One region of the Serratia sp. JSRIV002 genome, then DNA from elsewhere that is predicted to be linked to it. Evidence: predicted binding sites of a transcription regulator. Region 1 holds the regulator's gene; each other region holds the start of a gene.

Region 1 (5,486 bases):
TCACCTTGACCAACGGCAATCAGGAAATCAAAGATAAAGACTGGGCGATCTATTTCCACAGCCCGCGCCAGACGCTGAAGGTCGATAACGACCAGTTCAAAATCACCCACATCACCGGCGATCTGTATAAGCTGGAACCGACGGACAAATTCACCAGCTTCCCGGCCAATCAGGCGGTGGAAATCCCGATTATCGCTGAATACTGGCAGCTGTTCCGCACCGACTTCCTGCCGCGCTGGTATGCCACTTCCGGCGATGCTCAGCCGAAGATCCTGTCGAATACCGATACGGAAGATGTTCACCAGTTTGTTGCCCCGTTCACCGGCGACCAGTGGAAGCGTACCAAGGATGACAACAACATTCTGATGGTGCCGGAAAGCCGCTTCACCAAGAACCAGGATCTGAAAGTGTTGCCGATGGCATCGCTGCGTGGGCAAATCATCCCAACCCCGATGGAAGTTAAAGTCCATGCTAAGGATATTGACCTGAGCAAAGGCGTGGCGCTGGAACTGAGCGCCTTGACCAAGCCAGCGGCAGATGCCGCAGCCGAGCGTTTTGCACTGCTGGGCATTGAGAGCCAGGCGAACGGTTATCCAATCAAGACGGATATCAAGCCAGCGGCATTCAAAGGCGATCAGGCCGTGCCTGGTGCCTACCAGCTGAAGATCGGCGAGAAAGGTGCCGAGATCGTCGGTTTCGATCAGACTGGGGTGTTCTATGGTCTGCAATCCATCCTGTCGTTAATCCCTTCGGATGGCAGCAAGAAGATCGCGACGCTGGATGCCAAAGATGCACCGCGCTTCCAATACCGCGGCATCTTCCTGGACGTGGCGCGTAACTTCCACCAAAAAGACGCCGTATTACGCCTGCTGGATCAAATGGCAGCCTACAAGCTGAACAAATTCCACTTCCACCTGACCGATGACGAAGGTTGGCGCATTGAGATCCCTGGCCTGCCTGAGTTGACCGAAGTGGGAGGCCAGCGTTGTCATGACCTGAGCGAGACCACCTGCCTGATGCCACAATATGGCTCTGGCCCGGCACCGCACGGTGGCTTCTTCTCCCGTCAGGACTATATCGACATCGTTAAATATGCTCAGGCACGCCAGATTGAAGTGATCCCTGAGATCGACATGCCGGCGCACGCCCGTGCGGCGATTATTTCCATGGAAGCTCGCTACAAGAAACTGCTTGCCGAAGGGAAAGAGAAAGAAGCCAACGAGTTCCGCCTGGTGGATCCGACCGATACCTCCAACACCACCTCGGTGCAATACTTCAACCGCCAGAGCTACCTGAACCCATGCCTGGATTCGTCCAAAAACTTCGTGGACAAAGTGATTGGTGAAGTGGCCCAGATGCACAAAGAGGCCGGTCAGCCGCTGAAAACCTGGCACTTTGGTGGGGACGAAGCGAAGAACATCCGTCTGGGCGCTGGCTATACCGACGTGAAAAACCCGGAAGCGGGCAAGGGCATCCTCGATCTGAGCAAAGAAGACAAGCCGTGGGCCAAGTCGCAGGTTTGCCAGGCCATCATCAAAGACGGCAAAGTGGAAGATATGGAACACTTGCCAAGCTACTTCGGTCTGGAAGTCAGCCAGTTGGTGAAAGCACACGGCATTGACAGAATGCAGGCGTGGCAGGACGGCCTGAAAGATGCCAAAGACTCGAAGGCCTTCGCGACCAACCATGTGGCGGTGAACTTCTGGGATACCCTGTACTGGGGTGGTTTCGACTCGGCTAACGACTGGGCGAACAAGGGTTATGACGTGGTGATCTCTAACCCGGACTACGTCTACATGGACTTCCCGTATGAAGTCAGCCCGGACGAGCACGGTTACTATTGGGGCACCCGTTTCAGCGACGAGCAGAAGATCTTCAGCTTTGCACCGAATAACCTGCCGCAGAACGCCGAAACTTCGGTGGACCGTGACGGTAACCACTTCACCGCCAAGAGCGATAAACCATGGCCGGGCGCATACGGTCTTTCCGCCCAGCTGTGGAGCGAAGTGGTACGTACCGACCAGCAGATGGAATACATGATTTACCCACGTGCCGTGTCGCTTGCAGAACGTGCATGGCACCGTGCAAGCTGGGAACAGGATTACAAAGCTGGCCGTGAGTACAAAGGTGGCGAAACCCATCAGGTCGATACCAAAACCCTGGATCAGGACTGGCTGCGCTTTGCCAACCTGATTGGCCAACGTGAGCTGGCCAAGATGGATAAAGCGGGGGTGAGTTATCGCCTGCCGGTCCCTGGTGCACGCATCATCGGTGGCAAGTTGGAGGCGAATATTGCTCTGCCTGGCCTGGGAATTGAATATTCCACCGACGGCGGCAAACAGTGGCAGCGTTATGACGATAAAGCGCGCCCTGCGGTAGCGGGAGATGTGCAAATCCGCGCGATTAGCCCGGATGGCAAACGCTTCAGCCGTGCCGAGCCAGTAAAAGCGTAAGTGAGAACTCCGCCCGCCTACGTGTCGGTAGGTGGGCTGAGATAGTGCGAGGTGAGAGAAAACTGCAATTGTGATAATTGAGTGGATATTTTTCCCCGGGCCTGTCCGGGGATTTTTTTATCTGTCATTTAGGCATAAAAAAACCGCCGTGTAGGCGGTTTTCGCGTTCTGGCGGGCCAGGATCAGTTCTTGTTGTGCAGCGTTTCGTTCTCGCGGCAATCACCGGTTTCACAGTGGCCGTACAGGTACAGGCTGTGGTTGGTGAGCTTGATACCGTGTTGCTTGGCGATATCGCGCTGACGCACTTCGATGGATTCGTCGCTGAACTCGATCACTTTGCCGCAGTCCAGGCAAATCAGGTGATCGTGGTGGTGCTGCTGAGTCAGTTCGAAAACCGACTTGCCACCTTCAAAATTGTGGCGGGTCACAATACCTGCGTCGTCAAACTGGTTCAGCACACGGTATACCGTGGCCAGGCCAATTTCTTCACCCATATCTATCAGTTTTTTGTACAGATCTTCCGCACTGACGTGATGGCATGCCGGATCCTGCAAGACTTCCAGGATTTTGAGTCGCGGAAGAGTGACTTTTAAGCCAGCCTTCTTCAATGCGGAGTTGTTATCAGTCATGCGGATTCAGTCCTGTTACTATGCTAATCAAGTTGAGGCGTTCTCGCCTATGGCATCGGTTGGCACAAAGCGTTAATTGCGTCTCATTATAGAACCGGTTGCTGCAAATAGAAACCGCCGGTTGTTAACAAACCTATCTTTGCACGTTTACAGGGTAATCATGCAAAGCTTTGATGGATGGGATAAACCGATATCTCAGTCTACCGTGGCGAGGTAGGAAGTTACAAACTTGTAGCTTCTATTGCTCTAATCCGTGATGCCGATAACAGAAGGGCGCGCTCTACGGCGCCCTTACTATGTGCTACGTATCCGCCGAGGCAGAGGTTTAGCCGACGATCTCGGCCAGGCTCAGCTCTTCACTGATTTGCTTGACCCAGGCGTCTACACGTTCGTTGGTCAGCTCAGGTTGACGATCTTCGTCAATGGCCAGCCCGACAAAGTGATCATCATCAGCCAGACCCTTGGAGGCTTCAAAATGGTAGCCTTTGGTTGGCCAGTGGCCGACGATGGCCGCACCGCGTGGTTCAATGATGTCGCGGATGGTGCCCATCGCATCGCAGAAATATTCCGCGTAGTCTTCCTGATCGCCACAGCCAAACAGCGCCACCAGCTTGCCGTTAAAGTCGATGTCTTCCAGCGTCGGGAAGAAATCATCCCAGTCGCACTGGGCTTCGCCATAGTACCAGGTTGGGATACCGAGCAGCAGGATATCAAACGCTGCCAGATCTTCTTTGCTGCTTTTGGCGATGTCGTGGATTTCTGCCACGTCGTTGCCGAATTTTTGCTGAAGCGTCTTTTGGATCATCTTGGCAATGTTTTCGGTATTGCCAGTGTCGCTGCCAAAGAAAATGCCTACATGAGCCATAGTAAAGATAACCTTTTAATTCAAATGAATGTGTTGCGTAAACGCGGCCTGAGGCGCTGCCAAGGGCAGGCTTGCTCAGCCGTAAATGCGTATCATGCCAGAAATTTGCCCTGAGGTTTTATCGCGTTTATGCGATGCCTCTGCGGAGGTGGAACCGATCTGGCGTCATCCTTAACGCCGTGCCGCGCGTGCGGCGGCAGAGATCAGTGTTCTGGCTGTTCTTCTGCCAGTTGGGCCAACAGCATTTGTTCGATCAATTCGCTGCGGCTGATATTGCGCTGGTCGGCCAGTTTGTTGAGAGCATCTACCGCGTCTGCGTTGATTTTCAGCTCTACACGCCGTAATCCACGCACTTTGTCCCGTCGTAGCTGATTACGCTTATTAATTCTAAGCTGTTCATCACGGGAAAGCGGGTTGGTTTTCGGGCGCCCTGGACGGCGTTCATCTGCGAACAGATCCAGCGTCGTGCGATCCGTTTGTTCTTTTGCCATTGTTGCGCTACTGCAAGGGAGTTTGCATCAAAAAGCGGTTTACGCTTCCAGACGGTTCGATTTACACAATTCGGGCCAATAAACCCTAACCCAAATTCACCCCCAGCCAAGCGCAGCTTCACACCTGGACAGGGTGGCAAAATTATAGCGCGCCATATTACCCCAGCAGATGGAGCGACGACAATGCCTAACTTAGCTACAAACGCGCTAAGCTATTCTCTCTAGCGCGTTTTTTCGCCACTTGGGCTCAGGGCTGGTCAATAAAGCGGTGGATTGCCCGTAATACAGCGTCCGGCTTCTCCGCATGGACCCAGTGGCCGGAACCTGCAACCACATAGGCGCGTGCCTGCGGGAACTGGCGGGCGATGTCATCGCGGTAGCTATCCTGCACGTAAGGCGAGAGGCCACCACGGATAAACAGCGTCGGGTGCGGCCAGGGTGGAACCTCTTGCCAGCCGATAATGTTCTCATATTGCTCGATCAGCACCGGCAGGTTGAACCGCCAACTGCCAGCATGGAAAGATTTCAGCAGAAACTGGATCACGCCTTCTTCATGCAGCGTGGCTCGCATGAGCTGTGCAGCCTGCTGACGCTGGGTGATACCCGCATCGGTGACGGCCTGCAGTGCGGTAAAGATCTGGTCATGGCGGCGAGTGTCGTAATCCACCGGGGCGATATCGATCGCCACCAGCCGTTCAATTCGCTCCGGGGCTAGCGCGGTCAATGCCATTGCTGCTTTGCCGCCCATTGAGTGGCCGATCACGATGGCTCGCTCGATTTGCAAGTCGTCTAACAACGTCAACAGATCCTGCGCCATCGCCGGGTAGGTCATCTCCGCTGCGCGTGGTGACAGCCCGTGATTGCGCAGATCAACCTTGATCACCGTATGCTGTTGGTTCAGGTCGCGCGCCAGTACGCCCAGGTTATCCAGATTGCCAAACAGGCCGTGGATCAGCACGATCGGTAGGTTCGCTGGCGTGGCAGCCTCTGCGGCCAGTAATTGATAATGTAATTTCATGGTGAAGTTCATGATCTTGAGATAATGAGT
Region 2 (5,486 bases), 2.1 Mb from region 1:
AGGTCGCGATCTGATAGAACAGCGTTGCCAGCGAATAGGCCACGTTCAGCCCCCACAGGATGGAGAAGGTCATCCAACCCCGGCTGGACTCACGTGCAATAGCGCCCATCACCGAAACGCAGGGAACGTACAGCAACACGAAAATCAGATAGCTGTAGGCAGAGATTGAAGTGCCAAATTTGCTACTCATAACGCCCATTGAGCCCACGCCCATCTCACCATCGCCCTTGCTGGCTTCGATAGGGTTGGAGAGTACGCTCAGGCTGAAGGTGCTCTTCAGGCCCTGCCAGGTTTCATTGACGGCAGTGCCTAGCTCATCAAGCAGGTTGAAGTTGGCGGCATCGAAGTGCTCATTGGTGATGTTCTCTGCGGTGTACAGCGTGTTGAGCGTTCCGACCACCACTTCTTTGGCCATCGCCCCGGTTACCAGCCCGACGGTTGCTTGCCAGTTATCATTGTGTACGCCCATTGGCTGCAATAATGGCGTCAGCACTTTGGAAACCGAGGCCAGCGCTGAATCATTGATACTGTCTACCGGCTGCCCGCTGAACGAGAAGCTGTTCAGGCCGCCAATAAAGATGCTGGCAATCACGATCACTTTCCCGGCGCGCAGCACAAAACCTTTCAGGCGTTGCCAGGTTTGCAGCAACAGGCTTTTCAGATGCGGCACGTGATAAACCGGCAGCTCCATCACGAACGGTGATGCTTCGCCGCGCATGATGGTGTATTTCAGCACCAGGCCGGTGAGGATCGCCACCACGATGCCGAGCATATACAGCGAGAACACCACGCCCGCGCCATCCTGGCCGAAGAAGGCCGCGGCGAATACGGCAAAGATTGCCAAACGCGCGCCGCAGGACATAAAGGGGGCCATCATGATGGTGATCAGGCGTTCACGTGGGGCATCCAAGGTGCGTGCGCCCATAATGGACGGCACGTTACAGCCAAAGCCGACGATCAGCGGCACAAAGGATTTACCCGGCAGCCCGAGCGCCTGCATCAGGCGGTCCATCACAAATGCCGCTCGCGCCATATAGCCGGAGTCTTCCAGGAATGACAGGAACAGATACATCATGCCGATCTGGGGAACCAGCGGCAGCACGGTATTGATACCGCCCCCCACGCCCTGCGCCAGGAAGACGGTCAGCCACTGCGGGAAATGCAGGGTATAACCGATCCACTGGATGCCCTGAATAAAGATGGCCGCCGAACCGAGATCGAAGATTGGTTGCAGTGCGCCACCGATGTTGATCGCCAATACGAACATGATGTACATCACCAGCAGGAAGATCGGCACCCCCAGCCAGCGGTTGAGGATCACCCGATCCAGTACCTCCGTCAGGCGGTTTGGCAATGCCAGCTTGGAGTTGCTGACCGCATCGCAGATAGTGGCGATCGACTGGTAGCGGGCATCGGCAATTACCAGCGCGGGATCTTCCTGCTGCTGCTGTTGCAGCGCTTGCCTGGAATGAGCCAGCAGATCGGTGGCGTTCCCGGCTAACTGATGGCTGTAGATGTCGCCCTCCAGCATTTGCAGGGCCAGCCAGCGGCGTTGTTCGGTGGGCAACTGTTGAGGCATGGCCTCGGTCAGCGTAGCGATTTCGTCTAACAGCAGCGGCGGATAGGCCACCAGCGCTTTTAACTCATTGAAGCGGTGATTGTCGATGGTCTGTTTCAGCAGGCCAATGCCGTCGGCCTTGGTGGAAACCATGGATACCACCGGGCAGCCAAGGCGCTCGGCCAGGGCGGCGACATCGATCTCAATATTCTGGCTCTTGGCAATATCTTGCATGTTCAAGGCCACGATGCACGGAATACCCAGCTCCAGCAGTTGCAGCGTCAGGTAGAGGTTGCGTTCCAGATTGGAGGCATCGACCACGTTGATCAGCATATCCGCATCGCCGCTCAGGATGTAGTGACAGGCGATCTGCTCATCCAGCGAGGTTTGTTCGGAGATGGTGGTGAGCGAGTAGGTGCCTGGTAAATCAACCAGCGTAACCTGCGACTGCGGCGTCGTAAACTGGCCCTCTTTACGCTCAACCGTCACCCCGGCCCAGTTACCGACCCGCTGGCGTGCTCCGGTGAGCTGGTTGAACAGCGTCGTCTTGCCCGAGTTCGGGTTACCGATTAAGCCAATAGTGATTTTTTTCATAAACCAACGTGATATCAGTAAATTAAGTATCGGCCGTGTTTGCACACGGCAACTGCCTGAGGCGGGGACAGCGCGTTACGCTTGGCTATCTAGCAGGATCAGGTCTATATCTTTTTTCCGCAGTACCAGGCTAACGCGGCGAGTCTTTATTTCTATCGGATCGCCAAATGGTGCCACGCGTACCACATCAAACTGCGAGCCGGGCAGCATGCCAAGCGACAGTAATTTCTGGCGGTAGGCCGGGCTAATCTCGCTGGAGAAACCGGTAATTTTATAGGTATGTTTAGGAAGCAGCTGCATATTGCCTTCTCAATGCGTTGAGCATTCCCACAGGAATGACACCTTCAGAACATTTGCTGCCCAGACTACCTGTGAAAAGGTGTATGGGGCCAGGAGCGCCGAGCCAAAAACAGAGCAATGAATACACAGAATCATAGTGATAACAATTATCGTATTCAATACGGAATGTATGGGCAATTGTAAATGCTGTCATATCTGCAATGGACGCCTTGCCAGCTCCTGTTTTAGCACTAAGCCAAACGCACTGCAAATGAGTGCAAAAGGTTAATTAAGTTGCAAATTTGTGCATTTTCTTGCGGTAATGAAACAGTTGTAGCTCTATTGGCGTGGCTGAAAGTTTTATGGCGCAGATCTGGCAACATCGCCTGCTGTAAATGAGAGGGGTAAGTATTTGTGTTTACGACACAATCGACGAACTGAAAAGGTGGTGTTAATAAGGGTGTTAACAACGGAGTATTTTTACCGGAGTGCGGGCTTTAAGCGATAGCTCGAAATCGGGTGGCAAAATAATCGCCATTTTATTGCGGTAGGTCAAAATTGTTGGGGTGGCGCTAGAAGGGCAACTGGCAAAATTGCCTTCATTTCTGCCATCACTCACCTATAAACTTCACTGGCACAGCCGTCGTCAACCAGACCCCATTATCAGCCTGATAAAATCTAAAACCATTTTGGTACATTGCCAGGGCATCAATGGTTAACACAATAGGCTTGCCATGCCGTTGGCCAACGGCGGTCGCTGTAGTGATATCAGCGGATAGATGCACATACTGACGGGAGCCAGCGAGCAATCCGTCTTGATTAATTGAAGCGATAAAACGTGTTGCCGTGCCATGGTAAAGGTACTGTGGCGGGGTCTGTTCCTGATAGCTGATATCAACCTGTTTTGAGGAGTGCCCCTGTACAGCGCGGATATAACCACCATCATCAGAAATAGAGAAGCGCTTCTTGTCGCTGTTCTCTACAACCGATCTTAGTAGCTGCAGGTCAAGTATCCTACCCTTTTTAGCTGCACAGGCGATAAGCGAGTCGAGATTTGCCCATCCTTCACTGTCCAGCGCTAAACCGATAGATTCTGGTTGGTGGCGTAATACATAGCTTAAAAACTTGCTCACTTCCTGATTTTGATGACTCATTTCACATTCCTTGTTGTTAGTATCCGCATATTACTGGGTAATCTATGGCTGGTGTCAATCAAGAGAGCAATTTTGCTGACGCTATGTAAGGTGGGATGCCATCCCCGCTAGTGGATTGATGACTAATTTACCTACGAACTCCAGAAGTCCATAGTTGAATACATGGATCTCATCGACCGTAATAAATCCGCGCTGTCTCTTGAGCGCAGAACCGATCAAGAGACAGCCGAAGGAGGGGATAAGGGTTTATCCCCTCAGCTCATTATTTCTTGCCAAATGCGGCGGCCAGCGCGTCACCCATAGCGCTGTTACCTGCCGGGGTGCTGTTGCGTGGTTTAGGCTTATTAGCCGCTGGGCGTGAGTTTTTATCGCGAGCTGGAGCGCTATTATTGCCCCCGCCACGGCGTGGTGAACCTTCACCCGGTTGCTCATCCAGGCGCATGCTCAGCGCGATACGCTTACGCTGCAGATCCACCTCCATCACCTTCACCTTGACGATATCACCGGCTTTTACCACGGTATGCGGATCTTCAACGAACTTGTCCGCCAGTGACGAGATGTGCACCAGGCCATCCTGATGGACGCCGATATCAACAAAGGCACCAAAGTTAGTGACGTTGGTGACCGAACCTTCCAGGATCATACCCACTTGCAGGTCGTTGAGGGTTTCCACCCCTTCGGCGAAGGTAGCCGTTTTGAATTCCGGGCGTGGGTCGCGGCCCGGTTTTTCCAGCTCTTTCAGGATGTCGGTGACCGTTGGTACGCCGAATTTCTCATCGGTAAAGTCGCTGGCTTTCAGGCTGCGTACCGCGCTCGGGTTGCCCATCAAATCTTGCAGAGCCTGGCGGGTTGCGGCCAGAATGCGTTCCACCACCGGGTAGGTTTCCGGGTGAACGGTTGACGCATCCAGCGGGTTATCGCCGTGGTTGATGCGCAGGAAGCCCGCGCATTGCTCGAAGGCTTTTGGCCCCAAACGGCTCACTTTCAGCAGCTGTTCACGGTTGCTGAAGCGGCCATTCTCATCACGCCAGGTGACGATATTCTGCGCCATCATGCGCGTCAGGCCAGCTACGCGGGTCAGCAGCGGCACGGAGGCGGTGTTCAGATCAACGCCAACGGCGTTCACACAGTCTTCCACCACCGAGTCCAGCTTCTTGGCTAACTGGCTTTGGCTGACGTCGTGTTGGTATTGGCCCACGCCGATAGATTTAGGGTCGATCTTCACCAGTTCCGCCAACGGATCTTGCAGACGGCGGGCGATGGAAACCGCACCGCGCAGCGAAACGTCCAGGTTCGGGAACTCCAACGCGGCCAGCTCGGAAGCGGAATACACCGAAGCTCCGGCCTCGCTGACGATCACTTTCTGGGCTTTAACGTCCGGGAACTGCTGCTGCAGCTCGGCAAAGAAACGCTCGGTCTCGCGGGATGCGGTGCCGTTACCGATGGCAACCAGCTCAACCTTGTGTTTGATACACAGCGCGGCAACGACCGCAGCGGCTTTGGCTGCCTGCCCGGTATGCGGATAGACGGTATCGGTGGCAACCAGCTTGCCGGTGGCATCTACCACCGCCACTTTAACGCCGGTGCGCAGGCCAGGATCCAGGCCCATGGTAGCGCGCATACCGGCCGGAGCGGCCATCAGCAGGTCGTGCATGTTGCGGGCGAAAACGTTGATCGCTTCGTCTTCCGCACGCTCACGCAGGGTACTCATCAGCTCGGTTTCCAGATGCAGCAACACCTTGATACGCCACGTCCAGTTAACCACGGATTTACGCCAGGCATCTGCCGGCGCGTTGTTCAGGCGCAGGTTGAGATGGTTGGTGATAATCAGCTCGCCCTGGCTTTCACGCGGGGTTTCTTCAAACTGCGGATCGGCGTTCAGCGCCAGTTGCAGCACGCCT
Region 3 (5,486 bases), 1.1 Mb from region 1:
TGATCGGCTATCAGATTTGCGGCGATTTGACCGGCATTGAGCGTATCTACAATATGCGCAAAAAAGCGGTTGGGTTGCTGGGTAACGCCAAAGGGCAGGCCAAACCCATCCCGTTTGCCGAAGATACCTGCGTGCCGCCGCAGCATCTGGCCGACTATATCACCGAGTTCCGCCAACTGTTGGATAGCCATAACCTGAGCTACGGTATGTTCGGCCACGTTGATGCTGGTGTGCTGCATGTGCGCCCGGCCTTAGATATGTGCGATCCCCAGCAAGAAGTGCTGATGAAGCAAATATCTGACCAGGTGGTGGCGTTAACCGCCAAGTATGGCGGCCTGTTGTGGGGAGAACACGGGAAGGGCTTCCGGGCGGAGTATAGCCCGGCGTTCTTCGGCGAGGAGCTCTATGAAGAACTGCGCCGCATCAAGGCCGCGTTTGACCCGCTCAATCGCCTCAATCCGGGGAAAATCTGCCCGCCGCTGGGCGTAGATGCCGTTATGATGAAAGTCGATGCGGTGAAACGTGGCACGTTGGATCGCCGCATCCCCATCGATGTCCGCACTTCGTTCCGTGGCGCGATGGAGTGTAACGGCAACGGACTGTGCTTTAACTTTGATGTCCACAGCCCGATGTGCCCATCGATGAAGATCACCGCGAATCGGATCCACTCGCCGAAAGGCCGAGCGGCCCTGGTTCGCGAATGGTTACGCTTATTGGCAGAGCAGGGCGTGGACCCCGTCGCACTGGAAAAGCAGTTGCCGCAGCAGCGCCTCAGCTTCCGCACGCTGGTTGAGAAAACCCGTAATAGCTGGCATGCAGGCAAGGGCGAATATGACTTCTCCCATGAAGTCAAAGAAGCGATGTCTGGCTGCCTGGCCTGTAAAGCCTGTTCGACCCAGTGCCCGATCAAGATCGACGTGCCGGGCTTCCGTTCGCGCTTCCTGCAGCTTTATCACACCCGTTATCTGCGCCCAATGCGTGACTACGTGGTCGCTGGCGTTGAGAGCTATACCCCGTTGATGGCCAAAGCGCCAAAGGTGTTCAACTTCTTCTTCAAGCAGCCATGGGTGCGCGAACTGAGCCGCAGCAGCATCGGTATGGTGGATTTACCGCTGCTATCGAGCCCAACGTTACGCCAACAACTGTCGGGCCATAGCGCGTTCAGCATGACGCTTGAACAGTTGGAAGCATTGAGCGAAAGCCAGCGCGAACAGCATGTGCTGGTGGTGCAGGATCCGTTTACCAGCTATTACGATGCCCAGGTTGTGGCAGACTTTGTACGGTTGGTGGAAAAGCTGGGCTACAAGCCGGTGCTGTTGCCATTCTCACCGAACGGCAAGGCACAGCATATCAAAGGGTTCCTGACACGCTTTGCCAAAACGGCGCGCAAGACAGCGGACTTTCTTAACCGGGTAGCCAAACTGGGGATGCCGATGGTGGGTGTCGATCCGGCGTTGGTGCTGTGTTATCGCGACGAGTATCAAGAAATTCTCGGGGCCGAGCGGGGTAATTTCCAGGTGCAACTGGTTCATGAGTGGTTGCAACAGTTGCTGGCAGAACGAGCAGAACAGCCTGCGACCGGTGAAGCCTGGTATCTGTTTGGCCACTGTACCGAAACTACCGCATTACCGGCGAGTACCCAGCAGTGGGCAGCCATCTTTGCCCGTTTTGGTGCCAAGTTGGAAAACGTCAGCGTGGGTTGCTGTGGCATGGCGGGCACTTACGGTCACGAAGCCAAGAATCTGCAAAATTCCCTGGGGATTTATGAGCTATCATGGCATCAGGCGCTACAGCGTTTGCCAAGGCAACGCTGTCTGGCGACCGGTTATTCTTGCCGCAGCCAGGTAAAACGCATTGAAGGCAATGGCGTGCGGCATCCATTACAGGCACTTCTGGAGATGATTGCGTGAAGCTGTGGAAACGTGAAACAACGCTGGAACAACTCAACCAAAGCGGTGAAGGATGCATGGTGGCCCATGTGGGCATTCAGTTTACCCGCTTGGAAGATGACTATTTAGAGGCGGTGATGCCCGTCGATCACCGCACTACCCAGCCGTTTGGCCTGTTACACGGTGGGGCTTCGGTAGTGCTGGCCGAGTCGATGGGCTCAATGGCGGGGTATCTGTGCACCGAAGGGGAACAAAAGGTGGTGGGGTTAGAGATTAACGCCAACCACCTGCGCGCGGTATTTAAAGGGCAGGTGCGCGGGGTTTGTCGTGCGTTGCACGCCGGCCGCCGTAATCAGGTCTGGCAGATTGAGATCTTCGACGATCGCGATCGCCTCTGCTGTACCTCACGGCTGACCACGGCAGTATTGGAGTAACACCAACCCCGCAGGTTTTCGCCTGCGGGGTAAACGTTACAGCTGGAACGGCACCCGTTTCACAAAATCCTTCTGAAAAGCGGTAGCCTTGTCCCAGCCGCCTTCCATCGAATATTTCTGGCAAATCAGCGTTAGCGTATGCCGGGCAAAATGATAGCACTGCACGCGGAACAGCTGACAACGCTGTGGGTTGTTGATCTCGACAATCAGCCGGTTATGCAGTTTGCTCAGCGCATGCAGGTAGCTCTCGTCATCGCCATTTTCCAGGCATAAATTCGCCATGCCAAGGCTGACACCGTTGTAACGCTTCAGATGATTGATGTTGCATTCAGGCCGCTGTAGCGCCGCTTCCGCCATATAGAAATCCACCGTGGCATCACGGATGTTGAACTTGTATTCATCAATTTTGCTCAGCAGCCACGCATTCATCGAGATAGCCATAGGTCCACGCCCAATTAAAGCTTAATGATAATCATTATCATATTTGTAGCTGTGGCGATGATCAATGCTCCCCGCAGATTTTTTTCTGTAGTCGGTCTTTTGACCGCCACGGGCTAAAAACACGCGAGCGACTAGACTTAAAGCAGGTAAAGGCATTTTTCAGACAGACAAAATGTAGAAATAGGTATTTTCTATGAATGTTTAAAACAGACGACTTATCCGGCGCTATAACCTTGTCGGAACAGCGGGATAAGCCGTACGAGATATGATGAATTGCTATCAATTCAGAGGGATAAAAATTATCCCCATATCTATTTTGCTTGGATACGCCATCGATTTATCGTGTTGACGAGCGTAAATCCGGGCGTTTGGTAAATACCCCCGCAAAACAAAAGGTTGAAGTGATAATCATTATCACTAACATGGGCGGTAAGCCAGATCGGCTGTAGTAAACACGAATGTGAGGTAGGCCATATGCATACGGAAGATGTTGGTACTTTTTCTTTGGCAGACAACGTCTGGCAAGGCATTTCGCTGAGCGACAGCGCGGTGAAGCAGATAATCAGACTCATGCAGCAGGATGCTCAGGTGAAAGGGCTGCAACTCGGCGTCAAACAATCCGGCTGTGCGGGCTTTGCCTACGTACTGGATTTGACCCGCGAACCGGCCAGCGACGATCTGTTGTTCGAACGTGACGGGGCCAAGCTGTTCGTGCCGCTCAAAGCGATGCCGTTTATCGATGGCACCACGGTAGATTTTGTTCGGGAAGGGCTGAATCAGATGTTCAAATTTAATAACCCTAAAGCTCAGAACGCCTGCGGGTGCGGTGAGAGCTTTGGCGTTTAAGCGATGCAATCAACATGACACGAAGCAACGTAGAAACAGCGAAAGATGTACCGGCTTGGGTCAGCGAAGGTCGCTATAAGGAAGGATTCTTTACCCAACTGGCCACCGATGAGTTGGCCAAAGGTATCAACGAAGAGGTGGTACGCGCCATCTCTGCCAAGCGTAACGAACCCGAGTGGATGCTGGAATTCCGCCTGGAGGCTTACCGTGCCTGGCTGCAAATGGAAGAGCCACACTGGCTGAAAGCCAACTATGACAAGCTTAACTATCAGGATTACAGCTACTATTCAGCGCCGTCCTGCGGTAGCTGTGATGACTCCTGCGGTTCTCAGCCTGGGGCGGAGCAGCAGCCTGGTGCCAGTTCGGAGAACGGCTACCTGACCAGCGAGGTTGAACTGGCGTTTAATCAGTTGGGTGTACCTGTGCGTGAAGGTAGTGAAGTGGCGGTAGATGCCATTTTCGACTCGGTTTCTGTCGCGACCACCTACCGTGAAAAGCTGGCAGAGAGTGGGGTGATCTTCTGCTCGTTCGGTGAGGCCATTCACGACCATCCAGACTTGGTACGTAAATATCTGGGCCGAGTGGTGCCACATAACGACAACTTTTTTGCCGCACTTAACGCAGCAGTGGCTTCTGACGGCACCTTCGTCTACGTGCCGAAGGGCGTACGCTGCCCAATGGAGCTTTCCACCTATTTCCGTATTAACGCCGCGAAAACCGGCCAGTTTGAACGCACCATCCTGATTGCCGATGAAGGCAGCTATGTCAGCTACATCGAAGGCTGCTCCGCGCCGGTACGCGACAGCTATCAGCTGCACGCGGCGGTGGTTGAAGTGATCCTGCATAAAGACGCCGAAGTGAAGTATTCCACGGTGCAAAACTGGTTCTCCGGCGGCGGCGAAAGCAAGGGCGGTATTCTCAACTTCGTCACCAAGCGGGCGCTGTGTGAAGGCTCAGGGTCCAAAATGTCCTGGACACAGTCTGAAACCGGCTCGGCAATCACCTGGAAATACCCAAGCGTGATCTTGCAGGGCGACAACTCGATCGGTGAGTTTTTCTCGGTGGCGCTGACCAGCGGCTACCAACAGGCGGATACCGGCACCAAGATGATCCACATTGGTAAAAACACCAAGTCGACCATTATTGCCAAAGGGATCTCCGCCGGACACAGCCAAAATACCTATCGTGGGCTGGTGAAAATCCTGCCTGGGGCGGAAAACGCCCGTAACTTTACCCAGTGCGATTCAATGCTGATCGGGCCCAACAGCGGGGCACATACCTTCCCCTATGTGGAAACTCGCAACAACAGCGCCCAGCTTGAGCATGAGGCTACCACCTCGAAAATCGGTGACGACCAACTGTTCTACTGCCTGCAACGGGGCATCAGCGAAGATAATGCCATCTCGATGATCGTCAATGGTTTCTGCAAGGACGTGTTCTCCGAGCTGCCGCTGGAGTTTGCCGTAGAGGCACAGAAGTTACTGGCTATCAGCCTGGAACACAGCGTCGGTTAAGCACCCGTATTTATAGCGCAGCAGCGCGATCAGAGGACACAGCATGTTAAGTATCAAGAATTTGCACGTCAGCGCCGAAGGTAATGAGATCCTCAAGGGGCTGAGCCTGGACATCAAACCGGGCGAAGTGCACGCCATTATGGGACCCAACGGTTCTGGCAAAAGCACGCTTTCCGCCACGTTGGCTGGCCGAGAAGAGTATGAGGTCACCGCAGGGGAAGTGACGTTTAAAGGCAAAGATCTGCTGGAGCTGGCTCCTGAGGATCGGGCCGGTGAGGGCGTATTCCTGGCGTTCCAGTATCCGGTAGAGATCCCTGGCGTCAGCAACCATTTCTTCCTGCAGACCTCGGTGAATGCGGTGC

Evidence for each region. The regulator Fur, encoded in region 1, represses iron uptake genes when iron is present. The targets are predictions, from matches to a motif close to ATAATAATGAGAACNACTATCAA.
Region 2: a site for Fur is predicted at 2,583-2,605, ahead of feoA (ferrous iron transporter A). Genes of this name have one in related genera too.
Region 3: a site for Fur is predicted at 3,166-3,188, ahead of sufA (Fe-S cluster assembly scaffold SufA). Genes of this name have one in related genera too.

What each region holds. Positions count from the first base shown of each region.
Region 1 is NZ_CP074143.1:1,719,440-1,724,925, forward strand. Features, by position in the region: gene KGP26_RS07970 (beta-N-acetylhexosaminidase) at 1-2,453, shown strand, start outside; gene fur (ferric iron uptake transcriptional regulator) at 2,636-3,082, opposite strand; gene fldA (flavodoxin FldA) at 3,408-3,947, opposite strand; gene ybfE (LexA regulated protein) at 4,151-4,438, opposite strand; gene ybfF (esterase) at 4,686-5,468, opposite strand.
Region 2 is NZ_CP074143.1:5,656,199-5,661,684, reverse strand. Features, by position in the region: gene feoB (Fe(2+) transporter permease subunit FeoB) at 1-2,152, opposite strand, end outside; gene feoA (ferrous iron transporter A) at 2,228-2,452, opposite strand; gene KGP26_RS26565 (RNA 2'-phosphotransferase) at 3,043-3,585, opposite strand; gene KGP26_RS26560 (Tex family protein) at 3,848-5,486, opposite strand, start outside.
Region 3 is NZ_CP074143.1:2,818,419-2,823,904, forward strand. Features, by position in the region: gene KGP26_RS13290 (FAD-binding and (Fe-S)-binding domain-containing protein) at 1-1,910, shown strand, start outside; gene menI (1,4-dihydroxy-2-naphthoyl-CoA hydrolase) at 1,907-2,323, shown strand; gene KGP26_RS13300 (hypothetical protein) at 2,360-2,764, opposite strand; gene sufA (Fe-S cluster assembly scaffold SufA) at 3,239-3,610, shown strand; gene sufB (Fe-S cluster assembly protein SufB) at 3,625-5,124, shown strand; gene sufC (Fe-S cluster assembly ATPase SufC) at 5,168-5,486, shown strand, end outside.